Regions from separate parts of the Streptomyces sp. LS-MS-L19 genome, predicted to be linked through region 2. Evidence: predicted binding sites of a transcription regulator. Region 2 holds the regulator's gene; the other holds the start of a gene.
The links. The regulator HrcA, encoded in region 2, represses chaperone genes, less so after heat shock. The targets are predictions, from matches to a motif close to TTNGCACTCNGNNNNNCNGAGTGCNAA.
Positions count from the first base shown of each region.

Region 1: a site for HrcA is predicted at 7,274-7,300, ahead of groL (chaperonin GroEL). Genes of this name have one in related genera too.

Region 1 is NZ_JBYCLL010000001.1:4,625,932-4,640,652, forward strand. Features, by position in the region: gene AC2XR2_RS20565 (dihydrofolate reductase family protein) at 1-82, opposite strand, end outside; gene AC2XR2_RS20570 (class I SAM-dependent methyltransferase) at 132-803, opposite strand; gene AC2XR2_RS20575 (hypothetical protein) at 888-1,457, shown strand; gene AC2XR2_RS20580 (carboxylesterase/lipase family protein) at 1,464-2,990, opposite strand; gene AC2XR2_RS20585 (metallophosphoesterase family protein) at 3,066-3,929, opposite strand; gene AC2XR2_RS20590 (NADH:flavin oxidoreductase) at 4,026-5,159, opposite strand; gene groL (chaperonin GroEL) at 5,524-7,146, opposite strand; gene AC2XR2_RS20600 (cold-shock protein) at 7,494-7,700, opposite strand; gene AC2XR2_RS20605 (MoaD/ThiS family protein) at 8,144-8,419, opposite strand; gene thrC (threonine synthase) at 8,416-9,696, opposite strand; SAM riboswitch class I at 9,714-9,869, opposite strand; gene AC2XR2_RS20615 (glucosyl-3-phosphoglycerate synthase) at 10,016-10,960, shown strand; gene AC2XR2_RS20620 (alpha,alpha-trehalose-phosphate synthase (UDP-forming)) at 11,069-12,463, shown strand; gene otsB (trehalose-phosphatase) at 12,460-13,281, shown strand; gene AC2XR2_RS20630 (DUF3263 domain-containing protein) at 13,470-13,703, opposite strand; gene AC2XR2_RS20635 (ABC transporter substrate-binding protein) at 13,739-14,721, opposite strand, start outside.
Region 2 is NZ_JBYCLL010000001.1:3,258,127-3,272,847, forward strand. Features, by position in the region: gene AC2XR2_RS14390 (MFS transporter) at 1-377, shown strand, start outside; gene AC2XR2_RS14395 (adenosine deaminase) at 449-1,438, opposite strand; gene AC2XR2_RS14400 (ribonuclease Z) at 1,459-2,364, opposite strand; gene AC2XR2_RS14405 (histidine triad nucleotide-binding protein) at 2,371-2,724, opposite strand; gene AC2XR2_RS14410 (S41 family peptidase) at 2,756-5,971, opposite strand; gene AC2XR2_RS14415 (hypothetical protein) at 6,017-6,547, opposite strand; gene AC2XR2_RS14420 (VOC family protein) at 6,645-7,037, opposite strand; gene AC2XR2_RS14425 (16S rRNA (uracil(1498)-N(3))-methyltransferase) at 7,055-7,804, opposite strand; gene AC2XR2_RS14430 (nitronate monooxygenase) at 7,801-8,877, opposite strand; gene dnaJ (molecular chaperone DnaJ) at 8,931-10,070, opposite strand; gene hrcA (heat-inducible transcriptional repressor HrcA) at 10,071-11,087, opposite strand; gene AC2XR2_RS14445 (MBL fold metallo-hydrolase) at 11,241-11,972, shown strand; gene AC2XR2_RS14450 (DUF3097 domain-containing protein) at 12,004-12,810, shown strand; gene hemW (radical SAM family heme chaperone HemW) at 12,900-14,132, opposite strand; gene AC2XR2_RS14460 (SpoIIE family protein phosphatase) at 14,164-14,721, opposite strand, start outside.

The DNA of each region.
Region 1 (14,721 bases), 1.4 Mb from region 2:
AGGGGGCGTCCAGCCGCTGGTTGGGTCCGGCCATGAAGCCGTCCAGCGAGACCGTCACGTTGTGCACACGAACCTTGGGCATGATCGCCGCCTCTCGTAAGGGGTCGTCCGTCCTCTCACCTGTGCGTCGTTCAGACCCTGACGGATTCGACATCCGGGCGCACTTTTTCCCAGACGAGTGTGTAGCGCCAGAAGAGCCGACGCCGGAGCCGGGCTCCTGGGAGCACTCGGTGGACCTCCCGGACCAGCTCGGTGTACGGGACGTCCGGTTGCCGGGTCACGGCGGTCATCGCGAGAGGAGGTGCCGCGGCCCTGCGGCCCCGGTTCCTGACCCAGCCGAACAGCGGGTTGAGCAGGACCGAGACCAGCCCGAGCAGCTGCTGCACCCGGGTGTCCTCCTCGGCACACCCGACCACCACCAGGGTCCCTCCGGGGGCGAGCTGCCGCCGGAAGTGGGCGAGCGTCTCGGCCAGGGGGAGGTGGTGGAGGACGGCGACGCAGGTGATGACGTCGTAGGGACCACCTCGGGCATACGACGTCCCGTCCGCGACGGCGTAGGTGACGGGGAGGCCCGCCGCGGTCGACTCCCTTGCCGCACCGATGATCCGCCCGTCGCTGTCGATGCCGTGCACCTGGCTCGCGCGGGTGGCCAGCAGCCGGACGAGATCCCCGGAACCGCAGCCGACGTCGAGAACACGGCCGAAGCGCGGGGGCAGCTGCCGCATGATCCACGGGTGGTAGTGGGCGTTGTGCGACCAGGGGTAGGCGTCGTTCAGACGGGCGAGGGCGTCCAGGAGGGGCATGGGCTCATTTCAGCAGGGCACGCGGTGAGCCCGCCGGGGTCTCGCTGGATACCGAAATCCTCGAAGAGTGCGCAGACTGGCACCATGAACCACGCCCAGCTCACCGCCCTAGGCCGTGCCCTGCGTCTTCTCGGCGAGGAGGGAGACGCGCTCACCGCGGACACCCCGGACGCCAAGCTGCACGAGGTGAAGGCCGATCTCAAGCGGGCCCTGGACCTCCTGGAGGACAGCGTCACCGCCGCCGCCCCCACCACCCGCTGCGCCGAGCACCCGAACGGCCCGGTCGACGAGAACGCCCCCGACCTGTGCCTGCTGTGCGAGACCCGGCGCCGGGCGGCCCGGCGCGCCGAGATCAACGGGCCCTACGCCCGCCCGCGGACCGCCGGTCCCACGCCCTCCCGGTACGGGGTGCGCGAGGACCGGCCCCAGCCCCAGCAGCGGTGGCTGCCGGAGCAGTGGACCGGCCAGGAGTGGCAGCTGTGCGGGACGCCGAGGCGGGACCGCCAGGAGGCGGAGCTCTACCTCGCCGCGCAGCGCCGGGGGCCGCGCGCGGCGATGGCGTACCGGCTCGTCCACGAGTTCACCGACTACGAGGTGCTGCGGGTGTGGGGCACCCCGGTGAAGGTGGACATCGAGCCGCTCGGCAACCTCTAGCCCCGGCTACTTGAGCAGCGGGAGCGCGGCGAAGTCGTACGCCTCCCACAGCCGCCGCGAGACCTCCTCCGGGTAGGGCCGTACCGCCGGCTCCACGTCCAGGACCTGCGTCAGCCGGCCGCTCGACGCCTCGTACGCCGGCCAGCCCGGGTCCCCGCCGCGTGCGAACGCCGTCCACGCCGACTGGAAGCGGGCGGTCAGTGCCTTCGCCTCGGGCGGTACCCCGGCCCCCATGAAGAGGAGGCCGCCGAGGTCGGCCTCGTACGTCCCGAACAACAGCGGGATGTCCAGCCCGTGGCACGCGCCCAGCGCGCCGCCCAACGCCGGTGCGGGCCAGGTCAGTTCGTAGACGTGGGCCCGGCCACCGCCCATGACCTGCGCCTCCGCCAGCCGCTGGGACGGCATGTTGAACAGCCAGTCCGTCTGGACGCGTTCGTAGAGTTCGGTCGGTGAGGCGTCCGGGAAGGCCGCCCGGTAGGCGCGCTCCCCGTCCGGGCCGGGTGCGAACATCCGCAGCGCCGCGGCCGCCTGCTCCTCGGTGATCTTGCCGAGCCGCTCGGCCATGGCGAGGAAGAGCCGGTACTCGTCCCGGTTGTGCCCGACGAGCAGCTCCACGTCCCGCCCCGCGCCCGCCGCCAGCGCCTCCCACGGCGTGCACGGCAGCACCTCGCCGTCGACGACCGGGGAGAAGGGGGTGACGGTGGGGGCGACCTGCCCCCAGCGGTCGTCGTACTCCCGCATCCGCAGGCTCAACCGCTCGCCGGCCGCCGGGAGTTCGAGCGGATCCACCTCCGCCAGCGCGGCGGCCGTCGGCGCGGCCCCGGCCTCCTTGCCGATCTCCGCCGCGATGTCCCGGGCGAGCTCGGCGGAGAAGTACGTACCGGGCACGCTCTGCGCGATCGCCCGCCCGAACAGCCCCCGCGCGCTCGGCATCGCCAGCAGGGAGGCCACCGACCCCGCACCCGCCGACTCCCCGAACACCGTGACCTGGCGCGGGTCCCCGCCGAACGCCGCGATGTTGTCCCGCACCCACTCCAGTGCGGCGACCTGGTCCAGCAGCCCCCGGTTCGCGGGCGCCCCCTCCAGCAGGGCGAACCCCTCCACGCCCACGCGGTAGTTGAGGGTGACGACGACCACGTCACCGGCGCGCGCGAGGTGCTGGGCGTCGTAACCGGGGCTGCCCGCGTGACCCAGCTTGTAGGCGCCGCCGTAGATCCACACCATCACCGGGCGGCGGGCCGCCGGGGCCGGGCCGGGCGTCCAGACGTTGACGGTCAGCCAGTCGTCCCCGGTGGGTGCGTCCAGTACGGCCGTACGGCCCTGGAAGCCCGACTCCTGCGGGGGCGGCGGCCCGAACGCATACGCCTCCCGGACCCCCTCCCAGCTCTTCGCGGGCCGCGGCGCCTGGAACCGGGCCTCGCCGACCGGCGGTTCGGCGAAGGGGATGCCCCGGAAGACCGCCAGTCCGTCCTCGGCCCGCCCGCGCACGGCACCGGCCGCCGTACGTACCTCGAGATCCTCGGCTGACGTCATCGTCGAACTCCTCACGGGTCGGGGCTGCTTCACCTCACTTCAGCCCACACCTCTTGCGTGAGTCAACCAAGTCGGTCAGGGTCCGTGCTCCTCCACGACCGCCCGGGTGCGCTCCTCGTCCAGCTGGTACACGGTCTCGTGCGCCCGCGGGTCCCGCGCGTGGAAGGTGTGGAACATCGGGCTCGCCGGGCCGCCCAGCTCGACCAGCGAGGCGGAGGCGCCCCGCACCGCGCGCTCGGTGCCGTAGGGCGTCGTCAGGTCGATCCGGTTGACCACCCCAGGCGTCACCCACACCGGCACCGACCCCAGCATCCCGAAGAGCTGGAGGTGGTAGTGCCCGGTCAGGACGACCCGTACGTCACTCCCCCGGATCGCCGCCGCCAGCTCCTCGGCGTCGAGCAGTCCGAAGACCGGCTGGGTGACGGACAGGCCGAGGCTGATCGGCGGGTGATGGAAGGCGAGGACCGTGCCGTGCTCGGCCGGGGTGCGCAACACCTCGCGCAACCAGTCCAGTTGGGCCGTGCCGATCCGGCCGTACACCTTGCCCGGCACGAGTGAGTCGAGGGTGACGAACCGGTAGCCGCCGACCGCGCTCACCGCGGCCCGCTCCGCCGCGCCGGTCTCCAGCACGGCCTCGGGCTCGGCATGCCCGCTGCCCAGCACCTTGCCGAAGGCCTCGCGCTCGTCGTGGTTGCCGGTGGTGTAGAAGACGGGCGCTTGCAGGGGCCGGGCGAACTCCCCGACGAGTTCCCGCACCGCCGCGTACGCCTCGACATCCCCCGCGTCGGCGATGTCCCCGGTGACGACGATCGCGTCGACGTCCCGCAGGTGCCGCAGCTCGGCGAGCATCAGCCGCAGGGAGTCGGTGGCGTTGACGCCGTTCCGGTTGGGGGCGTCGGTGCGCTCCACATGGGTGTCCGAGAGCTGCACGATCCGCATGTCACGCCACGGTAGCGGGAGTCGGGGACCACGTCAGCGGGGAGGACGACCCCGGGAAAGGCCGCCCTCCACCGACCCACGGCGAACCGGAAGCCGTCAGCTCAGCGACTTCAGCGCCGCCGCGTCGTACGGCTGGAGCTCGTCGAAGCGCCCCGCGAGCACCTTCGCCGCCCACTGCGGGTCCTGAAGCAGCGCCCGCCCGACGGCGACCATGTCGTACTCCTCTCGCTCCAGCGCGTCGAGCAGGTCCTCGATCCCCTTGACCGGCGACCCCTCGCCCATGAACCCGCGGATGAAGTCCCCGTCGAGCCCGACCGACCCGACCGTGATCGTCGTCTTCCCGGTCAGCTTCTTCGTCCAGCCGGCCAGGTTGAGGTCGGACCCGTCGAACTCCGGCAGCCAGTAGCGGCGGGTGGAGGCGTGGAAGGCGTCCACACCGGCGGCGGCCAGCGGCGTGAGGATCGCCTCCAGCTCCTCCGGCGTCTCGGCGAGCCGCGCCTGGTACGCCTCCTGCTTCCACTGCGAGTACCGGAAGACGATCGGGAACTCGGCCGACACCGTCTCCCGTACGGCCGCCACGATCTCCGCCGCGAACTTCGTACGGGCGACCGGGTCACCGCCGTAGGAGTCGCCCCGCCGGTTGGTGCCCGCCCACAGGAACTGGTCGAGGAGGTAGCCGTGGGCGCCGTGCAGCTCCACACCGTCGAAGCCGATGCGCTCCGCGGCCGCCGCGGCCTGCGCGAACGCGCCGATGACGTCGTCGAGGTCGCGCTGGGTCATCGCCTTGCCGGTGGGCTCGTCGGCGCCGATCCGCAGGCCCGAGGGGCCGACGGCGGGGGCGTCGGCGTAGGGCGGCTGGCCCTGCTCACGCACCATGCCGATGTGCCACAGCTGCGGGACGATGGTGCCGCCCGCCGCGTGCACCTGCTCGGCGACCTTCGCCCAGCCGGCCAGCTGCTCCTCGCCGTGGAACCGCGGGATGCGGTCGCTCTGCCCGGCCGACTCGTGGCCGACGTAGGTGCCCTCGGTGACGATCAGGCCGACTCCGGCGGCCGCGCGGCGCGCGTAGTACGACGCCACGTCCTCGCCCGGGACGCCGCCCGGGGAGAAGGCACGGGTCATGGGCGCCATCGCGATGCGGTTCGGGACGGTCAGGCCGTTGATGTGGGCCGGGCGGGAGAGGATCTCGGCGGCGCGGGAGGCGGCCGGGGTGGTGGCGGGGGCGGTCACGTGGGGGTACTCCTTGGTATGTGCATGCGCATAGACAAGTCCCCAACATCAACAGTCACGGGCGGCACCGCATTTCCCCTCGGTCCGTGACCCCGCCCACACATGACAGAAGCCCGCCCCACATCTCGTGGGACGGGCTTCTCGCGGAGCGCCGGGCAGGCCTTGCACCTGCATTTCCCCGCAGGAAGCGGGGCGTCTTTCCTTGGACCACCAACGCGTAGTCGACCGACGGGAGTTCACGTCGGGCGGCTCGTGATCAACTATAGCGCAAGAAAAGACCGGAGGCGGCCACCCCCTGTTCCCAGGAAGGGCCGCCCCCGGCAAGGACGTTGATCAACCGTCAGGCCTCACGGCCCGGAGTCGATCAGAAGTCCATGTCACCGCCCGGCATACCGCCACCGGCGGGCGCGGCGGCCTTCTCCGGCTTGTCGGCGATGACGGCCTCGGTGGTGAGGAAGAGCGCGGCGATGGAGGCGGCGTTCTGCAGAGCGGAACGCGTGACCTTCGCCGGGTCGATGATGCCTTCCTTGACCAGGTCGACGTACTCGCCGGTCGCGGCGTTCAGGCCGTGGCCCGGGGTCAGGTTGCGCACCTTCTCCACCACGACACCGCCCTCGAGGCCGGCGTTGACGGCGATCTGCTTCAGCGGGGCCTCCAGGGCGAGCTTGACGGCGGCAGCGCCGGTCGCCTCGTCACCCTCCAGCTCCAGCTTCTCGAAGACACCGGAGGCCTGGAGCAGGGCCACGCCACCACCGGCGACGATGCCCTCCTCGACGGCCGCCTTCGCGTTGCGCACGGCGTCCTCGATGCGGTGCTTGCGCTCCTTGAGCTCGACCTCGGTCGCGGCACCGGCCTTGATGACGGCGACGCCACCGGCGAGCTTGGCCAGGCGCTCCTGGAGCTTCTCGCGGTCGTAGTCCGAGTCGCTGTTCTCGATCTCGGCGCGGATCTGGTTCACGCGGCCGTTGACCTGGTCCGAGGAACCGGCACCGTCGACGATGGTGGTCTCGTCCTTGGTGATGACGACCTTGCGGGCGCGGCCCAGGAGGTCCAGGGTCGCGTTCTCCAGCTTGAGGCCGACCTCCTCGGAGATGACCTCGCCGCCCGTGAGGATGGCGATGTCGCCGAGCATGGCCTTGCGGCGGTCACCGAAGCCCGGGGCCTTGACGGCGACGGACTTGAAGGTGCCGCGGATCTTGTTGACGACCAGGGTCGACAGGGCCTCGCCCTCGACGTCCTCGGCGATGATCAGCAGCGGCTTGCCCGACTGCATGACCTTCTCCAGGAGCGGGAGCAGGTCCTTGACGGAGCCGATCTTGGAGTTGGCGATCAGGATGTACGGGTCGTCGAGCGACGCCTCCATCCGCTCCATGTCGGTGGCGAAGTACGCCGAGATGTAGCCCTTGTCGAAGCGCATACCCTCGGTGAGCTCCAGCTCCAGACCGAAGGTCTGGGACTCCTCGACGGTGATGACGCCTTCCTTGCCGACCTTGTCCATCGCCTCGGCGATGAGCTCGCCGATCTGGGTGTCGGCGGCGGAGATGGAGGCCGTGGAAGCGATCTGCTCCTTGGTCTCGACATCCTTGGCCTGCTCGAGCAGGGCGGCGGAGACGGCCTCGACGGCCTTCTCGATACCGCGCTTGAGGGCCATCGGGTTGGCGCCGGCGGCTACGTTGCGCAGGCCTTCCTTGACGAGGGCCTGGGCGAGCACGGTCGCGGTGGTCGTACCGTCACCGGCGACGTCGTCCGTCTTCTTGGCGACTTCCTTGACCAGCTCGGCGCCGATCTTCTCGTACGGGTCCTCGAGTTCGATCTCCTTGGCGATGGAGACACCATCGTTGGTGATCGTGGGGGCGCCCCACTTCTTCTCGAGGACGACGTTGCGGCCCTTGGGGCCGAGCGTCACCTTGACGGCGTCCGCGAGCTGGTTCATGCCGCGCTCGAGGCCGCGCCGCGCCTCCTCGTCGAACGCGATGATCTTGGCCATGTGAAGTGGTCCCTCCAGGACTGGGGGTGATTCCTTCGGACCGCGCCCGCGCCCGCGACGGACGGCTCGCACACCTCGTGGGTTCCTTCCCCACCCGGCCTGCGGGCCTCACCGACCCGGTCCTTCGTTGTCACTCTCACCTTCAGAGTGCTAACGCCAATGATTAGCACTCGACCCCTGCGAGTGCAAGCGCCTCTCGGGTACTGGCCAGGGCCCGGCGCGGCCCCCGGCGCGCCCCCGACCCCGCCCCCGGACATACCGAAGGGCCCGTACCCATGACTCCCCATGGGGTACGAGCCCTTCGTCGAAGAAAAGAAGAACGACGCTGTTGTTACCCGGCGCGTGCTTCAGCCAGTCGCGAGACGGACCATGTCCGCCTGCGGCCCCTTCTGACCCTGCGAGATCTCGAACTCGACCCGCTGGCCCTCTTCAAGGGTGCGGTAACCGTCCATCTGGATCGCGCTGTAGTGGACGAATACATCCGCACCACCGTCGACCGCGATGAAGCCGTACCCCTTCTCCGCGTTGAACCACTTGACGGTGCCCTGAGCCATGCCTAACTCCCCTATTACTGGCCCTTGCACGGATCCGCACTTCGCGGATCCGGGTCAGACCTCACCCCCCACATGGTTGGGGGCGTGCGCCGGAACGCGTCGACCGCGGCTGAATGTATCTGTCCAACTGCCGTCTGCAACAGGTCAATCGGACGAGAATTCTGGACGGAAGGGGTCCGGAATGTAGTGAGAATTCGCCCGAATTCGGGGCAAGTCGGGCCCCATAAAGGGCGCATAAGGCGCATAAGACGCACACACTTTGGCTACTTCTCATCGCATGTGGAGCGAGAACTCATATGCGTGCGGCAAGGAGAATGCCGCTGGTTCCCCAACTGTACCGCGCTCAACCATAGAGAATTGCCCCCTCCGCTTCTCTCACGGAGGGGGCAATCAGTTGAACACTCGGTCATCACTATTACCGAAGGTAATGACCAGTCATACGGTCACCCGCCGGCGACCGCCGGGATGATCGAGACTCCGGCCCCGTCGGGCGTCGCCGTCTCCAGCCCCTGCTCGAAGCGCACGTCGTCGTCATTCACGTACACATTGACGAACCGCCGCAGCTTGCCCTGGTCGTCGAGAACGCGGGCCGCGATACCGGTGTGGTTCTTCTCCAGATCGGCGATGACCTCGGCGAGGGTCCCACCCTCGGCCTGCACCTCGGCCTGACCGCCGGTGTAGGTGCGCAGGATGGTGGGGATGCGGACGTTGACGCTCATGCGAGGCCAGCCTCTCGGAAAGAGTCGAGGTTCGGACGGATCGTGGCGGTGAGCCCGGTACCGGCCACCGCGTCCAGGGTCTTGAGACCGTCGCCGGTGTTCAGCACCACCGTGGTCTTCGTCGGGTCGAGGACACCGTTCTCGATCAGCTTGCGGGTCACACCCACGGTCACGCCACCGGCGGTCTCCGCGAAGATGCCCTCGGTCCGGGCCAGCAGCTTGATCGCGTCCACGACCTGCTCGTCGTTGACGTCCTCCACCGCACCCCCCGTGCGCCGGGCGATGTCCAGCACATACGGCCCGTCCGCCGGGTTCCCGATCGCCAGCGACTTGGCGATGGTGTTCGGCTTCTGCGGCCGTACGACGTCGTGCCCCGCCTTGTACGCGACGGACACCGGGGAGCACCCCTCCGCCTGCGCGCCGAAGATCTTGTACGGCTTGTCCTCGACGAGCCCGAGCTTGATCAGCTCCTGGAGCCCCTTGTCGATCTTCGTGAGCTGCGAGCCGGAGGCGATCGGCACGACCAGCTGGTCGGGGAGCCGCCAGCCGAGCTGCTCGCAGATCTCGTACGCCAGCGTCTTGGAGCCCTCGGCGTAGTAGGGCCGCAGGTTGACGTTGACGAAGCCCCAGCCCTCGCCGGCCGGGTCGCCGATCAGCTCGGAGCAGAAGCGGTTCACGTCGTCGTAGTTGCCCTCGATGCCGACGAGCTCGCCGCCGTAGATCGCGGCCATGACGACCTTGCCCTGCTCCAGGTCGTGCGGGATGAACACGCACGAGCGCAAGCCGGCGCGGGCCGCGGCGGCACCCACCGCGCCGGCGAGGTTGCCGGTGGAGGAGCAGGACAGGGTGGTGAAGCCGAACGCGCGTGCCGCCTCCAGGGCCTGCGCGACGACGCGGTCCTTGAAGGAGTGCGTCGGGTTGCCGGAGTCGTCCTTCACATACAGTCCGCCGGTGACGCCGAGCTCGCGGGCGAGGTTGTCGGCCTTGACGAGCTGGGTCCAGCCGGGGTTGATGTTGGGCTTGTCCGCCACGTCCGCGGGGACGGGCAGCAGCGGGGCGTAGCGCCAGATGTTGGAAGGTCCCGCCTCGATCTTCTTACGGAGTTCCTCGGTTTCGTAGGCCGAGAAGTCGTACGCGATCTCAAGCGGGCCGAAACACTCCTCGCAGGCGAAGACCGGGCCGAGCGGGACGCGGTGGCCGCACTCGCGGCAGCTCAGTGCCGCGGCGGGACCCAGGTCGACGGAGTTCGTGGTGCTTGCAACAGTCTGCGCAGCCATGGAGGCGAGGCCCTTTCTCCTCATCTTCCTCACGACGCGTTTCGCCGTGAGACGGATTTGGCACCTTCCCTAGCCGGGAGCCTCGCGGAACGATCAACAGTGATCTACGAGAACCGACTGGAGGGTTGCCGGGGCTTCATCGGGCCGTATCCCTCTGCCCCTCTGGATGAGCGGTATGAAGTTGTGGTCGGCGGGCCGTCCAGGACATGCGATGGTCACCCGCGTTGTTCAAGACTGTAACCGACAACCAGGACAGTTGAGATAGTCCGTCCGAACCGCGAGACGGATCACACGGACCACACACGAAGGAGCCGCCTACGTGCTGGAAGAAGTCGAGCGCTGGCTGAGCACCCGCTCCTGGTCGGTGACCGATCGCCCGCTCCACCAGATCATGGCCGCCAAGCAGCGCAGCGGGCAGACGGTCAGTGTCGTGCTGCCGGCGCTGAACGAGGAGGAGACCGTCGGTGACATCGTCGCGGTCATCCGTCACGACCTCATGCAGCAGGTGCCCCTGGTCGACGAGATCGTCGTCGTCGACTCCGGCTCCACCGACCGCACCTCCGAGGTCGCGGCCGCGGCCGGCGCCACCGTCGTGCACCGCGACGAGATACTCCCCCACCTGCCGGCCGTGCCCGGCAAGGGCGAGGTGCTGTGGCGCTCCCTGCTGGTCACCCGCGGGGACATCGTCTGTTTCATCGACGCCGACCTGAAGGAGTTCTCCTCGGACTTCGTCTCCGGCATCGTCGGCCCGCTGCTCACCGATCCCGGGGTCGACCTGGTCAAGGGCATGTACGACCGTCCCCTGGGCGGCGCCGCGGGCCAGGGCGGCCGGGTCACCGAGCTGATGGCGCGCCCGCTGCTGAACATGCACTGGCCGCAGCTGGCCGGGTTCGTCCAGCCGCTGGGCGGCGAGTACGCGGCCCGCCGCAGCCTCCTCGAACAGCTCCCGTTCCCCGTCGGGTACGGCGTGGAGCTGGGCATGCTGGTCGACGCGCTGCACCTGGTGGGCCTGGACGCCCTCGCCCAGGTCGACGTCGGCGTCCGCAAACACCGCCACCAGGACGGCCAGGCCCTGGGCCGCATGTCGGCGGCGATCTACCGCACGGCCCAGCTCAGACTGGCCCGAGGCCACCTGATCCGCCCGTCCCTGACCCAGTTCGAACGAGGCGAGAACGGCTTCGAGCCACGGACGTACTCGGTGGACACGGAGGAACGCCCACCGATGACGGAAATCCCGGAGTACATGAAACGAAGGGCGGCGTAGACCTACCAGGGGCGCGGGGAACTGCGCGCCAAGCCCCCACCGGCCCGCAGCCGACCATGCGCCCACGGGAACGTTTGAGCGGTTGCACCCTGGGCTAGATGTCGAGTCATGGCTCCCTCGCACAACGCCCACGTACTGGTCGCGTCCAATCGAGGCCCCGTCTCGTACGACGCAGGCGCTGACGGCTCGCTGCAAGCGAAGCGCGGCGGCGGCGGCCTGGTCTCCGGCCTCTCGGCCATCGGCCCCGACGCCGGCGCCCTGTGGGTGTGCTCGGCGCTCTCCGACGGCGACCGCGAGGCCGTCCGGCAGGGCGTCGGCGAGGACGGCGTGCGGATGCTCGCGATCCCGGCCGACGTGCACGCGGACGCGTACAACGGCATCGCCAACTCGGTGCTCTGGTTCGTCCACCACCTGCTCTACCAGACCCCGCTGGAGCCGGTCTTCGACGCGGAGTTCCGGCGCCAGTGGGCGTCGTACGAGACGTACAACCGCGCCTTCGCGGAGGCGCTGGCGGAGGAGGCGGCCGAGGGGGCGGCGGTCCTGGTGCAGGACTACCACCTGTGCCTGGTGCCGGGCATGCTCCGCGAGCTCCGTCCCGACCTGCGGATCAGCCACTTCTCGCACACGCCGTGGGCGCCGGTGGACTACTTCCGGATGCTGCCGGACGACATCGCCGAGCAGCTGCTGCGGGGCATGCTCGGCGCCGACCGGCTCGGTTTCCTCACCCGCCGGTGGGCGGACGCGTTCACGGCCTGCTGCGCCGCGGTCGTGGACGGGCTCGGGGACACGCAGGTCGGGGTGCACGGGCTGGGCGCGGACGCGGACTTCCTGCGGGAGCGGTCGCACGCGGCCGATGTCGAGGAACGCATCGTCGGTCTGCGCGAGGAGATCGGCGCGGGCCGGAAGACGATCGTGCGGGTGGACCGCACCGAGCTGTCGAAGAACATCGTGCGCGGGCTGCTGGCCTACCGGCGGCTGCTGGAGTCGCGGCCCGAGTGGCGGGAGCGGGTCGTGCACGTGGCGTTCGCGTACCCGTCCCGGCAGGACCTCGCGGTGTACCGGGACTACACCGCCGAGGTGCAGCGGGTCGCGGACGAGATCAACGACCAGTTCGGCACACCGGGCTGGACGCCGGTCGTGCTGCACGTCAAGGACGACTTCGCGCGCTCGCTCGCCGCGTACCGGCTGGCCGACGTGGCCCTGGTCAACCCGATCCGCGACGGCATGAACCTGGTCGCGAAGGAGGTGCCGGTGGTCTCCGACGAGGGGTGCGCGCTGGTGCTGTCGCGGGAGGCCGGGGCGCACGAGGAGCTGGGCGAGGACGCGATCACGGTCAATCCGTACGACGTGGAGCAGACGGCGACGGCTCTGCACGAGGCCCTGACCCTGCCGGCCCACGACCGCGCCGAAGGCGCGAAGCGGCTGGCCGCGGCGGCCACCGCGCTGCCTCCGGCCCAGTGGTTCCTGGACCAGTTGAACGCGCTGAAGGCACTGGACGCATGAGCCTTCCGACGCCCAGCACCCCCGCCGGCCGCGACGGTCTCCAGGCGCTCCTCTCGCACCCGCGCGGCGCGGTGATCGGGCTCGACTTCGACGGGACGCTCGCACCGATCGTGGCAGATCCGGAGCGGGCGCGGGCGCACCCCGAGGCCGTCCAGGTCCTCGCCGCCCTCGCCCCGAAGGTGGCGTCCGTGGCGGTGATCACGGGCCGCCCGGCCGAGGTCGCGGTGCGCTACGGCGGCTTCGCGGGGGTCGCCGGTCTGGAACACCTCACGGTCCTCGGCCACTACGGCGCGGAGCGCTGGGACGCGGCCACGGGTGAGGTCACGGCACCTGAACCGCACCCTGGGGTGGCGGCGGTCCGCGCCGAACTGCCCGCCCTCCTCGACGGCACCGGCGCCTGGATCGAGGAGAAGGGCGGCCGGGCGGTGGCCGTCCACACCCGCCGGGCCCCCGACCCGCAGGCCGCCTTCGACGCCCTGCGCACCCCGCTCACCGACCTGGCCGTCCGGCACGGCCTGATCGTGGAGCCCGGCCGGCTGGTCCTGGAGCTGCGGCCACCGGGCATGGACAAGGGCGTGGCCCTGCTGACCCACGTCCGCGAGCTGTCCGCCACCTCCGTCCTCTACGGCGGCGACGACCTCGGCGACCTCCCGGCCTTCTCCACCGTCGAAGACCTCCGCACCACCGGCACCCCCGGCCTCCTGGTGTGCAGCGGCAGCGACGAGGTCACGGAACTGCGCAAACGGGCCGACCTGGTGGTCGACGGCCCGGAGGGCGTGGTGGGGTTGCTGCGCGACTTGGCGGACCGACTCGGCTGACCCGTCCCACCACCGGACGGCCGGAGGTCCCGGGGCCGTCCGGCTCGGCGGACGGGGCACCTGCTCGGCCAAGCCTGCTAGGCCGACGCCCGCTCGCTCCGTCGCCTCCGGCAGCGGGCCACCGCACCGGCTCACCCCGGTACCCGTCCGCAAGCCCGGCCCTTCGAGACCCGTGCGGCCGCCGGAGGCTACCGCTCCGAGCGGCGGGCCTCGCGCACCCTCCGCAGCCGGTTCACCGTGACCGGGTCGAAGGCCAGGGCGCGTTCGTCGTCCAGCAGGGCGTTGAGGAGCTGGTAGTAGCGCACCGGCGCCAGGCCCAGCTCCTCGCGTATCGCGCGCTCCTTGGCGCCGGGGCCGGAAAAGCCGCGGCGCTCCAGGGCGAGGACGTCCCGCTCCCTGCGGTCCAGCTCCGGATGCTCCATGCCGGAAACCGTAACCCCCGCCACCGACAGCGCGGCTACTCCGCGTTCTGGGCGGTCAGCTGGAGCTCCCGCAGCACGGCGTCGGGGCTGCCGCCGGGACTCACCGCCGACCCGATCCGCTTCTTCACGGCCGCGCTGACCGACGCCCAGGACGTCTTGCCCACCGGCGGCAGCTCGGAGGCGGGCAGGGCGTCGAGGAAGGGCTTGAGGTCGGCGTCCCGGGAGGCCCGGCTCATCGCCGTGGACGCGGAGTTGGTCACCGGCAGCAGGTCGTACTCCCGTGAGAAGGCGAGCACGTTCTTCTCGCTGTACACGAAGTCGAGGAAGTCCCCCACCTGCTCGGCGTGGCCGTTCTTCTTGAAGGCCATCATCCAGTCGGCGACGCCCATGGAGTTCTTGGTCGGCCCGTCGGCGCCCGGCATGGGCACCATCCCGAACTTCACCCCCTTCGCGGCGGCGGTCTTCATCAGCGAGGGATGCCCGTTGAGCATGCCGACGTCCCCCGCTGCGAACGCCGAGAACGCGGCGGCCCGGTTGAGGTTCTCCGGCGCGACGGGCCCGGTCAGCCCCTTGTCGACGAGGTCGTCCTTGAGCCAGGTCAGCGTCGCGACGTTCTCGTCGGAGTCGATGCCGTACGTCCCGACGGAGTCGATGTAGCCGCCGCCCCCGCTCAGCAGCCACTGCATGGTCTCGGCCTGCGCCTCCTCCGGGCCGAGCGGCAGCGCGTACGGGTACTTCACCCCGTCCGCCTTGAGCGCCTCGGCGTCGGCGGCGAGCTGCTGCCACGTCTTGGGCGGGGTGAGCCCGGCGTCGGCGAAGAGGGTCTTGTTGTAGAAGAGGAGCCGGGTGGACGCGGCGAACGGCATCCCGTACTGCATCCCGTTGATCCGCCCGGCGGCACCGAGCTGCGCGACGAAGTCGGCCTGTTCGCGGATGCCGATCAGGTCGTCGGCCTTGTAGAGCAGGCCCTTGTCCGCGTAGTCGGCGTAGGCGCCGATCTGCGCCATGTCGGGCGCCT
Region 2 (14,721 bases):
TCATCGCCGCCTGCATCACCCTCAGCGCCTCGGCGACCGACCTCACGACCTTCGCGACCGGCGAGATCGCGTGGAACACCCTCTACCCGATCGTCCTGTCGTACGTCATAGGCCTGGCCGCCTCCCTTGACCCCCGAGGCCGCTGGGCGGTCCTGGTCGGCTCGGCATCATCCCTGGGCACGGCTGCCGGCCCCCTGACAGGCAGCCTCCTCGCATCCGAGGCCGGCTTCCCCGTGATGGGCACGGTCCTGGCAGCGGGCCTGCTGCTGATCGCGGTCCCGATGACGGCGGTGGCGCTGGGCGCGGGCAGGCGGCAACTCCCGGTCGTGGAGATCCAGGTGGAAACCCAGGCCTACGACAAGGCAACGGCTGCCTGAGGGCCTTTTGCTTTTAGGGGCGCGGGGAACTGCGCGACAAGCCACGAAGCACCCGCACCCGACAACGCACCTCAGAACTCGTAAGCATCAACTTCCGCAAGATACCGAGCCCGCAGCTCCTCATCGTGCTCCAAGAAGGCCGCGAGGAAGGAGTTGCGGGCAAGCTCCCGCAACCGCTCCTCCCCCAACCCCAACTTCACCCGCACCGCCTCGAAGTTGTCCCCCGCGTACCCCCCGAAATACGCCGGGTCATCAGAGTTCACCGTGCACAGAAGCCCCGCATCCAGCATCGCCGGCAACGGATGATCCCCCAGCACATCAACCGTCCGAAGCCGCACGTTGGACAAGGGGCACAACGTCAGCGGCACCCGATCCCGCACCAGACGAGCCACCAGCTCCGGCGACTCCACACACCGCAACCCGTGGTCGACCCGCTCCACCCCGAGCACATCCAGCGCCTCGACGATGTACTCCGGCGGCCCCTCCTCCCCGGCGTGAGCCACCCGCCGCAGTCCCAGCGCGGCGGCGGCCTCGTACACCTCACGGAACTTCACCGGCGGATGCCCCACCTCGGCGGAGTCGAGCCCGACCCCCACGATCCGGTCGAGATACGGCTTCGCGGCCTCGAGCGTCTCCATCGCCGACTCCGCGGACTCGTCCCGCAGGAAGCACATGATCAGCTGGGTGGTGACACCGTGGTTCTCCGCACTGCGGCCCAGCGCCCGCCACAGCCCCTCCACCACGGTCCCCATCTCCACACCCCGCACGGCATGCGCCTGCGGGTCGAAGAAGATCTCCGCGTGCCGCACCCCCTGCGCCGCGGCCCGGGCGAGATACGCGTTCGCCAGGTCCTCGAAGTCCCGCTCGGTGCGCAGGACGGCCATGAGCTCGTAGTACAGGTTCAGAAAGGACTGGAGGTCCTCGAAGTCGTACGCCTTGCGGAGCTCGTCCGTGGAGGCGTACGGCAGCTCGACGCCGTTGCGCGCGGCCAGCTCGAACGCCAGCTCCGGCTCCAGGGTGCCTTCGATGTGCAGGTGCAGTTCAGCTTTGGGGAGGGACATCAAAGCATCGTACGGCTGCTCTATCGCCGTTTCGGAACCGGCACCCGCAGCAGGTCATGGGCCACGGTCAGCTCGCCCTCGTACCCGGCAGCCCGGGCCTGCCGCTCGAACTCGTCCGGGTCGGAGTAGCGCTGGCTGAAGTGGGTGAGCACGAGATGCCGTACGCCGGCATCGCGAGCGACCCGCGCCGCCTGACCGGCGGTCAGGTGACCGTGCTCCACGGCGAGTTGCTCGTCCTCGTCGAGGAACGTCGACTCGATGACGAGCATGTCGACGCCGTCCGCGAGGGCGTGGACGCCGTCGCAGAGGCGGGTGTCCATGACGAACGCGAACCGCTGGCCCCGGCGGACCTCGCTGATGTCGTCGAGCGAGACGCCGTTCAGCGTGCCCTCGCGCTGGATCCGGCCGACGTCGGGTCCCTTGATGCCGTGCGCGGCGAGCCGGTCGGGGAGCATGCGGCGGCCGTCGGGTTCGGTCAGGAGGTAGCCGTAGGACTCGACGGGGTGGGAGAGCCTGCGGGCCTCCAGGGTGTAGCCGCCGGTCCGGGCGATCACCCCGTCCTCGGCGACCGGTGCCTCGGTCAGCCGGACCGTCTCGCGGTAGGCCGTCGCGTACCGCAACCGGTCGAAGAAGCGCTGTCCGGACTTGGGGTAGTGGGCGGTGACCTCGTGCGGGACCCGGTCGAGGTTGATGCGCTGGATCACGCCCGCGAGGCCGAGGGAGTGGTCGCCGTGGAAGTGGGTGACGCAGATCCGGTTCAGGTCGTGGGCGGCGACCCCGGCGCGCAGCATCTGGCGCTGGGTGCCCTCGCCGGGGTCGAAGAGGAGTCCCTCGCCGTCCCAGCGCAGCAGGTAGCCGTTGTGGTTGCGGTGCCGGGTGGGGACCTGGCTGGCGGTGCCGAGGACGACCAACTCACGTACGGACAAGGCGGATCACCCGGGGGGCCACTGGAGGCCGCGGCCGCCGATCACATGGGCGTGGGCGTGCCAGACGGTCTGGCCCGCGCCGCTGCCGGTGTTGAAGACGGTCCGGTAGCTCTCCAGCTTCTCGTCCTCCGCGACGGCCTGGGTCTCGCGCAGCACGTCGGCGGCGAGCTCCGGGGCCCCGGTCGCCAGGGCGGCGGCGTTCTCCCAGTGGGCCTTGGGGATCACGAGGACATGGGTGGGGGCCTGGGGGTTGATGTCCCGGAAGGCGACGGTCGTCGCGGTCTCCCGGACGATCGTCGCCGGGATCTGGCCCGCCACGATCTTGCAGAACAGGCAGTCGTCCTGGGGTTCCCCAGCCATGTCGTTCCTTTCGTCGCGGGCCTGAGGCATCTTAACGAGGCGTCGCCGGTGGAGTCTTCGCAGGACTGGCCTCCAGGGACTCCAAAGCGATCCGCACCGCCTCGTCGAGCTGGGCGTCCCGGCCCGCCGCGTAGTCCTGGGGCCGTTGCAGCACCTCCACGTCGGGGTCGACGCCGTGGTTCTCGACGCCCCACTCGTAGCCCTCCAGCCAGAACGCGTACTTCGGCTGGGTGATCAGCGTGCCGTCGACCAGGCGGTAGCGGCTGTCGATGCCGATGACACCGCCCCAGGTGCGGGTGCCGACCACCGGGCCGATGCCCAGCGCCTTGATCGCCGCGTTGACGATGTCACCGTCCGAGCCGGAGAACTCGTTCGCCACCGCGACGACCGGCCCCCTGGGCGCGTCCCACGGGTAGCTGTACGGCCGCATCCCGCGCGGTACCGCCCAGCCGACGATTTTGCGGGCCAGCTTCTCGACGACCAGCTGGGAGGTGTGGCCGCCGCGGTTCTCGCGGACGTCCACCACGAGGCCCTCGCGGGCCACCTCCACCCGCAGGTCGCGGTGGATCTGGGCCCAGCCCGGGGCCTGCATGTCCGGGACGTGCAGGTAGCCCAGCCGTCCGCCCGACTTCTCGTGGACGTAGGCGCGGCGGTCGGCGACCCAAGCGTGGTAGCGCAGCGGCTCCTCGTCGGCGATCGGTACGACGACGGCGTGCCGCAGTTCGCCGCCGCCGGACGGGGAGATGGTCAGCTCGACCGGCTTGTCGGCCGTACCGACGAGGAGCGGGCCGGGCCCGGTGACCGGGTCGACCGGGTGGCCGCCGACCGCGACGATCGCGTCCCCGGCACGGACCGCGACACCGGGTGCGGCCAGCGGGGAGCGGGCGTGGGGGTCGGAGGTCTCGGTCGGCAGGATGCGGTCGATGCGCCACAGCGCCGATCCCCGCGGACCGTCCTCGTGGCGGGAGATGTCGGCGCCGAGGAGCCCCTGCCGGAGCCCGTGCCCGTGCCCGCCGCGCGGGGTGACGTAGGCGTGCGAGGTGCCGAGTTCGCCGTGCACCTCCCACAGGAGGTCGACGAGGTCGTCGTGGGTGGCCAGGCGGTCCAGGACAGGGCGGTAGCGGTCGAGGACGCCGTCCCAGTCGACACCGCTCATGTCGGGCCGCCAGAACTGGTCCCGCATGATGCGGCCGGTCTCGTCGTACATCTGCCGCCACTCGGCCGACGGGTCGACGGTCTGGCGGATCCGGCCCAGGTCGACGCTGATGTTGGTGTCGCTGTCGTCGTCGTTCGAGGCACGGCGGTCGCTCGGTACGACCTTCAGGCGGCCGTCGGTCCACAGCAGCACCCGCTTGCCGTCGCCGCTGACGGCGAAGTGGTCGGCGTCGCCGGCGAGGTGCTCCAGGCGCTGCTGGGCGAGGTCGTAGCGCTGGAGGTCGGTCTTGGGGTCGGGGTCGTCCGGGGTGGCCCGGGAGGAGCCGAGGACGCCCTGGACGGGGTGGCGCAGCCACAGCACGCCGTCCTTGGCCGCGCGCAGGTTGGAGTAGCGGCCGGCCTCCACCGGGAAGGGCACGATCCGGTCGGCGAGGCCCTCCAGGTCGACGCGGGTGGTCGGGGTGCCCTCGCTGTCGGGGGTCTCGTCCTTGTCGGGGGTCTCGAAGGGGCGGCCGTGGCGCTGCGGTCCGAACGGGGACGGGGTGGTCGCGGCGAGGGTGATCAGGTGCGGGCGGTCGCCGACCACGAAGGCGAGGTCGAAGACGTGCTCGTCGTAGACCGGGTCGAAGGAGCGGTTGGACAGGAACGCCAGGTGCTTGCCGTCGAGGGTGAAGGCGGGGGCGTAGTCCTGGAAGCGGAGCGGGGTCGCCTCGGTGACCGAGAGGTCGGTGGTGTTGGCGAGGCGGAGCTGGGCGAGCGGGCCGGGGCCGGGGTGCGACCAGGCGAGCCAGGCCGAGTCGGGCGAGAAGGTCAGGCCGCGGACGTCGCCGTCCTCGCTGCGGTCGACCTCGCGGACCTCGCCGGTCTCCCGTTCGACGAGCAGGACGCGGCCGTCGTGCGCGGCGACGGCGGCCCGGCTGCCGTCGGGGGCCATCGCGAGGCCGAGGACCCGGCCGAGCTGTCCGGCGGCGAGGCGGCGCGGGGTGGCGCCGGGGGCGAGTCCGGTGGCGGGCGCGAACTCCAGGGCGTCGTCGCCCTCGGCGTCCGTCACCCACACCACCCACTCCTCGCCCTCCGTGCGGAAGGTGCGCGGCAGCCGGGCCCGGACTCCGGGTTCGACGGCGAGGGCGCGGGCCGGTCCGGCGCGGTGGGTGACCCAGTGGACGGCTCCGCGGACGGCGACCGCGCTGCCGCGACCGGTGTGGTCGGGGGCGGCCGAGCCGAACCAGTGGGCGGCGTTGACCGGGAACGGCTGCCGGTCGGCGCGCTGGCCGCCGAGCCGGACCTCCAGACGGCGCGGTTCGGCGCCGTCGAGGTCGTCGAGGATCCACAGCTCACCGGCGGAGGAGTAGACGACCCGGGTGCCGTCTCCGGCGGCGTGCCGGGCGTAGTAGCCGTCGAGCGGGGTGTGGCGGCGCAGGTCGGAGCCGTCGGCGAGGGAGGAGTAGAGGGCGCCGGTGCCTTCGTGGTCGGAGAGGAAGGCGATCCGGTCGCCGGCCCACACCGGGTACTCAAGGTTTCCGTCCAAATCCTCGTGCAGCCGTACGAACTCGCCGTCGCCCTCGCGGTCGATCCACAGCTTGCCCGCCGTACCGCCCCGGTAGCGCTTCCACCACGCGGCCTCGCGGCCCATGGGAGCGGACAGCAGCACGGTCGCGGGGCCGTGGGCGACATGGCCGACGGGCCCGTAGGGCAGGGTGGTGCCGGGGCCGCCGTCGAGCGGGACGGTGTGCGCCCAGCTGCGGCGCAGGCTGGCCTGGCCGTGGGTGGTGATCGCGAGAACCTCGCCCTCGGGGGTCCAGCCGCGCACCTGGGTGCGGGAACTGCCCCAGTGGGTCAGCCGCTTGGACGGGCCGCCGTCGACCGGGGCGATGTGCACCTCGGGGGCTCCGTCGCGGGTGGAGGTCCAGGCGACGGTGGTTCCGTCGGGCGAGATGCGGGGGTGGGTGACGGGGACGTTGTCCGCGCTGACCCGCCAGGCGCGCCCGCCGTCGAGCGGCGCGAGCCACACGTCGTCCTCGGCGGTGAAGGCCACCAAGTCGCCCTGCAGATGCGGAAACCGGAGATATGCAGACGTCGCAGGCTGTGTCACCCGATCACCCTATGCACGCGCGGTCGCCGTGCACAGGGGTTTCGATCACTTGCCGTCGGGCCAGCACTGCGGGTCCCGCTGGCACCAGATGGTCTTCGTGACGGTCACGGTGACCGTGGGGCCGGGCTGCCGGGGGTTGTTGACGGGCGGGGTCGGGGTGGCAGTGCAGTCCCCGAGCCCGCTCACCCGGAACCACTGCTTCCCGCCCACGGTGGCGGTCAGGTCCCCGCGCACACACGCGCCGCTGACGGTCCGGGTCACCTTCCCCTTGACGGTGATGTCCTTGCCGTCCCGCGTCTTGCCGTCGCAGTCGACCGTGGCAACGGCATTCGCACTGGCACTCGGCGTCCGGCCACCGTCGTACGAGGCCGTACAGGTCAGCCAACTCACGTCGGCCTTCTGCCGGTCGAGCTCCTTGGTGACCAACTGGTCAGTGGTGTACGACACGGTCGCGGAACTGACCACCCCGGTCGGATCACAGGCGGAGAGCCCGCCCACGGCCAGCACGGCCACCCCGACCACACCCGCCACTCGCACCCCGCGCGGCCGACGCCAGTCCCGCCTCAACGCCACCATGGAGGGCAGCCTGCCACTGCGCACCGTCCGGCGGTAGGGCGCATACGGTCATTGGGCGCGCCGGTTGCGAGTGCCCCCGCGCCGACGGAAAGGACCGTCAGCCGCGCAGCAGCAGCCACTCCTGCAACTCCACCAGGTTGCCCTCCGGGTCCTTGAGGTGGGCTACGCGCATACGGTCCGTCATGGGGGCGGGGCCGTGCAGGAGGGTGGCGCCGCGGGAGGCGATCTGCTCGCAGTAGGTGTCCAGGTCGTCGACGCGGAGCACGACCAGGGAGCGGTGGCCGGTGGCCGTGCCGCCCAGTTCGTCCAGGACCGCGGCCATCATCGAGCGGTCCTGGAGCGCGATGCCGGCCGAACCGGTGGCGGGGCTGAACTTCTCGTAGGGCCCGTCCGCCGCCCCCGACTGGGGCTTGAGGCCGAGGACCTCGGCGTAGAAGCGGTAGCAGGCGGCGAAGTCGCTGACGAGCAGGCGTACTTGGGCGAGTTCCACGGGCGTTCTCCCAGGGGTCAGGACCAGCGGCCGGTGCGGCCGAGGAGCAGGGCGGTCGCCGCGGTCCCGGCGGTGGAGGTCCGCAGCACGGTCGGCCCGAGGACGTAGGCCCGCGCCCCGGCCTCCTCGAAGAGCGCCAACTCGTCCTTGGCCACGCCCCCTTCGGGCCCGACGACCAGCACGATCTCACCCTCGGCGGGCAGTTCGGCGGTGGCCAGGGGCTCACTGCCGCGCTCGAAGTCGGAGTGCAGTACCGCGGCGAAGTCGGCTTTGGCGAGAAGTGCGGCAACCTGCTTGGTGCTCGCCGCGTCCGCGACCTCCGGGAACCGGACCCGCCGGGACTGCTTGCCGGCCTCGCGGGCGGTGGCCCGCCACTTGCCGAGCGCCTTCAGACCCCGGTCGCCCCGCCACTGGGTGATGCAACGGGCCGCCTGCCACGGCACGATCGCGTCGACGCCGACCTCGGTCATGGTCTCCACGGCGAGTTCACCGCGGTCCCCCTTGGGCAGGGCCTGCACGACGGTGATCCGGGGGGCGGGCTCCGGCTCCTCGGCGACGGCGGCCCACCGGACGACCAGCCGGTCCTTGCCCTCGGCGGCGACCACCTCGCACACGGCGTAGCGCCCGGCGCCGTCGGTGAGGACGACCTCCTCGCCGGGCTGGAGCCGCTTCACGGAGACGGCGTGCCGGCCCTCGGGCCCGTCGAGGACGTACTGTCCGCCGCCGCCCGTGTCGAAGTGCTCGACCACGAACACCGGAGCGGTCATCGCAGGCCTCCCTTGGCCGACAACGCTGTCTGGGCGTCCGCGAGTTCGGCCGCGAGTATCTCCACGAGCTGCCCCGCGGGCAGGTCGCGGGCCATGCGGTGGCCCTGCCCCGCCCACAGCGCCATGCCCTGCGGGTCCTTGGCCTTGGCGGCGGCCTTGCGCAGCGGCGCGGTGAGGTGGTGGACCTCGGGGTAGGCGGCGGGCGCGTAGGGGCCGTGCTCGCGCAGGAAGCGGTTGACCAGTCCGCGGGCGGGGCGGCCGGAGAAGGCGCGGGTCAACTCGGTGCGGACGTAGAGGGGGTTGGTCAGCGCCTGCTTGTGCACGTCGGGGGCGCCGGACTCGTGGGTGGCGAGGAACGCCGTGCCGAGCTGGGCCGCGCTCGCGCCCGCGGCGAGGACGGCGGCGATCTGGCTGCCGCGCATGATGCCGCCGGCGGCGACGATCGGGATGGTCACGGTCTCGCGGATCTGCGCGACCAGGGACAGCAGTCCGAGCCCGGAGCCGTCCTGCTCGGGGATGTCCCGGTGGGTGCCCTGGTGACCGCCGGCCTCCACGCCCTGCGCGATCACGGCGTCGGCGCCCGCGTACTGGACGGCGAGGGCCTCTTCCGGGGTGGTCGCGGTGACCAGGGTGAAAGTGCCGGCCCGGCGCAGCGACTCCAGGGCCTCGGCGCTCGGGATGCCGAAGTGGAAGGAGGCCACGGGGACCGGGTTGTCGAGGAGTACGGCGAGCTTGGCGTCGTAGCCGTCGTCCCGTCCGCTGTCGGGATCGCCGAGCTCGGTGTCGTACCAGCCGGCCTCACCGGCCAGCTGGTGGGCGTACACCTCGACGGCGGCGGGGTCGGCATACTCGGGCTGCGGCATGAAGAGGTTGACGCCGAAGGGGCGCTGGGTGAGCCCGCGCAGCTGCTTGATGTCCTGGTACATCCCGTCGGCCGTCTTGTACCCGGCGGCCAGGAACCCGAGCCCGCCCGCATCGGACACGGCGGCGGCGAGCTGCGGCACGGAGACGCCACCCGCCATGGGGGCCTGCACGATCGGATGAGGGAAGAGATCGGTCAGTGCGGAGGACATGACGGCATGTTGTCACGTCCTCCGAACAAGTCCGAATCCGACCTTCACACCACTCACGTACGCCCGTTGAACGCGTCCTTCAACCGCGAGAACAACCCTTGCTGCCCCGGCTGGAACTGCCCCGTAGGCCGTTCCTCGCCGCGCAGCTTGGCCAGCTCGCGCAGCAGGCGTTCCTGCTCCGGGTCCAGCTTGGTCGGGGTCTGGACCTCGACGTGGACGATGAGGTCGCCCCGGCCGCCGCCGCGCAGGTGCGTGACACCCCGGCCGTGCAGCGGGATCGACTGGCCGGACTGGGTGCCGGGCCGGATGTCGACCTCCTCCAGGCCGTCCAGCGTCTCCAGCGGCACCTTCGTGCCGAGCGACGCCGCGGTCATCGGGATGGTGACCGTGCAGTGCAGGTCGTCGCCGCGCCGCTGGAACATCGCGTGCGGCAGCTCGTGGATCTCGACGTAGAGGTCACCGGCGGGACCGCCACCGGGACCGACCTCGCCCTCGCCCGCGAGCTGGATCCGCGTGCCGTTGTCCACGCCGGCCGGGATCTTCACGGTGAGCGTGCGGCGCGAGCGGACCCGGCCGTCGCCCGCGCACTCCGGGCACGGGGTCGGGACGACGGTGCCGAAGCCCTGGCACTGCGGGCAGGGGCGCGAGGTCATGACCTGGCCCAGGAAGGACCGCGTCACCTGCGACACCTCACCGCGACCGCGGCACATGTCACACGTCTGCGCGGAGGTCCCCGGCGCGGCACCCTCACCGCTACAGGTGGTGCAGACGATCGCCGTGTCGACCTGGATGTCCTTCGTGGTGCCGAAGGCCGCCTCGTCGAGCTCGATCTCCAGACGGATCATCGCGTCCTGGCCGCGCCGGGTCCGCGAGCGCGGACCCCGCTGCGAGGCCGTACCGAAGAACGCGTCCATGATGTCCGAGAAGTTCCCGAACCCACCGGCGCCGAAGCCGCCCGCGCCACCGCCGCCGGCCTGCGAGAGCGGGTCGCCGCCGAGGTCGTAGACCTGCTTCTTCTGCGGGTCCGACAGCACCTCGTAGGCGGCGTTGATCTCCTTGAACCGCTCCTGGGTCTTCGGATCCGGGTTGACGTCCGGGTGCAGCTCGCGCGCGAGCCGGCGGAACGCCTTCTTGATCTCATCCTGCGACGCGTCGCGGCGCACGCCGAGAACGGCGTAGTAGTCCGTGGCCACTTACGACTCCGCCAGGATCTGTCCGACGTACCGTGCCACTGCGCGTACCGCTCCCATCGTTCCCGGGTAATCCATGCGGGTCGGTCCGACCACGCCGAGCTTGGCGACTGCCTCGCCGCCCGAACCGTAGCCGACCGACACCACCGAAGTGGAGTTGAGTCCCTCGTAGGCGTTCTCATGACCGATACGGACGGTCATGCCCGAATCCCCGGCCTCGCCAAGGAGTTTGAGGAGGACGACCTGCTCCTCCAGTGCCTCCAGGACGGGCCGGATGGTGAGGGGAAAGTCATGTCCGAAGCGGGTGAGATTGGCGGTGCCGCCGATCATCAGCCGCTCCTCGTTCTCCTCGACGAGTGTCTCCAGGAGAGTGGAGAGCACTGTCGCGACCGTACCCCGATCCTCGACGTCGAAGCCCTCGGGCAGGTCCTCGACCAGCCTCGGCACATCGGCGAACCGGCGGCCCGCGACCCGGCTGTTGAGCCGCGCCCGCAGATCGGCGAGCGAGGCCTCCCCGAAGGGCGCCGGGCAGTCGACCAGCCGCTGCTCGACCCGGCCGGTGTCCGTGATCAGCACGAGCATCAGACGGGCGGGCGCGAGCGAGAGCAGTTCGACGTGCCGCACGGTCGAGCGGGTGAGCGACGGATACTGCACCACCGCCACCTGCCGTGTGAGCTGCGCCAGCAGGCGAACGGTCCGCGCCACCACGTCGTCGAGATCCACGGCGCCGTCGAGGAAGTTCTGGATCGCGCGCCGCTCGGGCGCGGTCATCGGCTTGACGCCCGCCAGCTTGTCGACGAACAGCCGGTAGCCCTTGTCGGTGGGGATCCGCCCGGCACTGGTGTGCGGCTGGGCGATGAACCCCTCGTCCTCCAGGGCGGCCATGTCATTGCGGACGGTCGCGGGCGACACCCCGAGGTTGTGCCGCTCGGTCAGGGCCTTCGACCCGACCGGCTCCTCGGTGCCGACGTAGTCCTGGACGATGGCGCGCAACACCTGAAGCCTGCGTTCACTCAGCAATTCGCGCACACCTCCAGAAGTCGTTCCCTTGGCGTCTCGCCTGGCACTCTGTCCGTCCGAGTGCCAGCGCTCCCCGGGCCAGTGTACGGCGGTGGGGTACTCCCTGGGCAAGGTCGGTCCTGCGGGGCGGGTTCCTGCCGTTAGCGTCGCGGTATGACGGTGACTTGGGAAGAGCTCGGGTGGGAGCGGGTCGCGACCGGCGTGGGGCGGTGCCGGCTGCCCGGCTGGGACTGCACGGCGGGCCTGGTGATCGGCGCGGGCACGGCCCTGTTGGTCGACGCGGGCTCCGGTCTCGCGGAGGGCGCCCGGCTGCGCGCCGAGGCCGAGGAACTCGCCGGCCACCGTGTGACCCATCTCGCGCTGACCCACCCCCACTTCGACCATGTCTTCGGGGCGGCGGCGTTCGCGGGGGCGGAGGTGTTCGGCGCGGTGGGCGCGGAGACGGTGCTGGCGGGACGCCTGGGCCGCGCGGAACTGCGGGCGGACGCGGTACGCAACGGCCTGGACCCGGCGGTCGCCGACGAGGCGGTGGACGCCCTCGTCGCTCCCCGCCATCACGTCTCCGGCGAGTGGACGCTCGACCTGGGCGAGGGCCGTCAGGTCCTGCTGGCCAACGTCGGCCCCGGCCACACCGCCCACGATCTCGCGGTCCTCGTCCCCGGCTCGCCGGAGGTGGTCTTCTGCGGCGACCTGGTCGAGGAGTCGGGCGAACCGCAGGCGGGCCCGGACGCCGTACCGCCGCACTGGCCGGCCGCCCTGGACCGCCTCCTCGACCTCGGCGGCGAGGACGCGCTGTACGTGCCCGGTCACGGAGCGGTGGTCGACGCCGCGTTCGTACGGTCGCAGCGGGACGCGCTGGCGAGGCGTTTCGGCGTGTCGCGTTAGCCGGCGGCGGGCTTCTCCTATCGTCATCCGAATGCGCCAGTACTCCGCCGACCTGACCCCTCCGTGGAAGAAGCCCAAGCCCGTCCCCGAGGTGCCGGCCGAGCCCGGCCTGGTGGTCGAGGAGCCCGGCACCGGCTTCTGCGGCGCGGTGATCCGCTGCGAGGCGGGCACGGTGACCCTGGAGGACCGCTTCGGCAAGCACCGGGTCTTCCCGCTGGAGCCCCGCGGTTTCCTGTTGGAGGGCCGGGTGGTGACCCTGGTCCGGCCTGCGGCCGCGTCTCCCGTACGACCGTCCCGTACCGCTTCCGGCTCGGTGGCCGTCCCCGGCGCACGCGCGCGCGTGGCCCGTGCCGGCCGTATCTACGTCGAGGGCCGCCATGACGCGGAACTGGTGGAGAAGGTCTGGGGCGACGACCTGCGCATCGAGGGCGTGGTCGTGGAGTACCTGGAGGGCGTGGACGATCTCCCGGCGATCGTGGCCGAGTTCGCGCCGGGCCCGGACGCGCGGTTGGGCGTCCTGGTGGACCACCTGGTGCCGGGCAGCAAGGAGTCCCGGATCGCCGCGTCGGTGACCAGCGAGCACGCGCTGGTGGTGGGCCACCCGTACATCGACATCTGGGAGGCGGTGAAGCCGTCGTCCCTGGGCATCGAGGCGTGGCCCCGGGTACCGCACGGCCAGGACTGGAAGACGGGCGTGTGCAAGGCGCTGGGCTGGCCGTCGGAGAACACGGGCGCGGTGTGGCAGGCGATCCTGAAGCGGGTCGGGTCCTACAAGGACCTGGAGCCGGAGTTGCTCGGGCGAGTGGAGGAACTGATCGATTTCGTCACGGCTCAGTGACGCCCACCTAGGGGCGCGGGGAACTGCGCGACAAGCCCCCACCGGCCCGCGGCCGCCACTCAACCGGACGCGGCACCCCCATCGGGCGCTCAGTCCACCAGATCCCGCACCACCGCATCCGCCAGCAACCGCCCCCGCAGCGTCAACACGGCCCGCCCCTGCTCATACGGCCCGGTCTCCAGCAGCCCCTCCCCCAGCGCCCGGCGGGAAGCAGTCAGCCCCTCCTCGCGCAGAAGACCGAGCGGCACCCCCTCCCGCAGCCGCAGCTCCAGCAGGATCCGCTCCACCCGCCGGTCCTCCTCCGACAGCAGCTCACGGCCCGCCCCCGGCGACTTCCCAGCAGCCAGCGCCGCCGCGTACGCGCCCGGGTGCTTCACGTTCCACCAGCGCACCCCGCCCACGTGCGAGTGCGCCCCGGGGCCGGCCCCCCACCAGTCCGCGCCCCGCCAGTACAGCTCGTTGTGCAGGCAGCGGCCCGCCTCCGAGGTGGCCCAGTTCGACACCTCGTACCAGTCGAACCCTGCCTCCGCCAGCACCGAGTCCGCGATCAGGTACCGGTCCGCGTGCACGTCGTCGTCGGTCATCGGGACCTCGCCCCGGCGGATGCGCCGGGCCAGCTGGGTGCCCTCCTCGACGATCAGCGCGTACGCCGACACATGGTCGGGACCGGCCCCGATCGCCGCCTCCAGGGACGCCCGCCAGTCGTCGTCGGACTCCCCCGGGGTGCCGTAGATCAGATCGAGGTTGACGTGCTCGAACCCCGCCGCCCGGGCCTCGGCCACGCACGCCTCGGGCCGCCCGGGGGTGTGGGTGCGGTCCAGCACCTTCAGTACGTGCTGCCGGGCGCTCTGCATGCCGAAGGACACCCGGTTGAAGCCGCCCTCGCGCAGGGCGGAGAGGTACGCCGGGTCGACGGACTCCGGGTTCGCCTCGGTGGTGATCTCCGCGTCCTCGGCCAGCCCGAACTCGTCGCGGATCGCCGCGAGCATCCGTACGAGATCCCCGGCGGCCAGCAGCGTCGGCGTACCGCCCCCGACGAACACCGTCCGCACCGGCCGCGGGTCGTCGCCCAGCACCTTGCGGGCCAGCCTGATCTCGTCGATCAGGGTGTCCGCGTAGTTGTCGCGGGAGGCCAGCACCCCGCCCGTGCCGCGCAGCTCGGTCGCCGTGTAGGTGTTGAAGTCGCAGTAGCCGCAGCGGGTCGCACAGTAGGGGACGTGCAGGTAGAAGCCGAGGGGGCGGTCGACGGAGCCGGTGAGCGCGGACGCGGGGAGCGAGCCGTCGTCGGGGACGGGTTCGCCGTCGGGGAGTGCGGAGGGCATGTCCTCCATTGTCCAGCACCCCGGCGGGGACCTACTCCGCCTGGAGCACCAGCAGCGCCAGATCGTCCTCCGGCGGGCGCGCCCCGAACTCGTGCACCAGCCGCTTGATCCGTTCCGCGATCAGCTCGGCGTCGAGGCCCGCGCAGCCCGCGAGCGCGTCCGCGAGCCCGTCCTCGTCGTCGAACTGCCGGCTGCCGCTGCGCCGCTCGGTCACCCCGTCGGTGACGCACAGCAGGCTGTCGCCGGGCCGCAGCTCGAAGGTCTCGCTGGTGTACGTCTCGTCCTCGACGACCCCGAGCAGGGTCTGCGGGCGGGCTGCCGTACGGACCTGGCCGCCCGCCCCGAGCAGCAGGGGCAGCGGGTGGCCCGCGGAGGCCAGGGTGCAGCGCACTCCGCCGTCGAAGGGCACGAGCTCGCCGTAGAGGAGGGACAGGAAGCGGGTCTGCGGGCCGTCCCCGGGGTGCGGGGGGCGGCCGCCGGCGGAGGCGAGGGCCCGTGCCGCCGCGTCGGCGGCCTCCGTGGCGTCGTCGAGGAGCAGCTGGTTGAGGCGGTCGAGGACGTCGGCGACGCGGTAGCCCTCGCGGGCGAG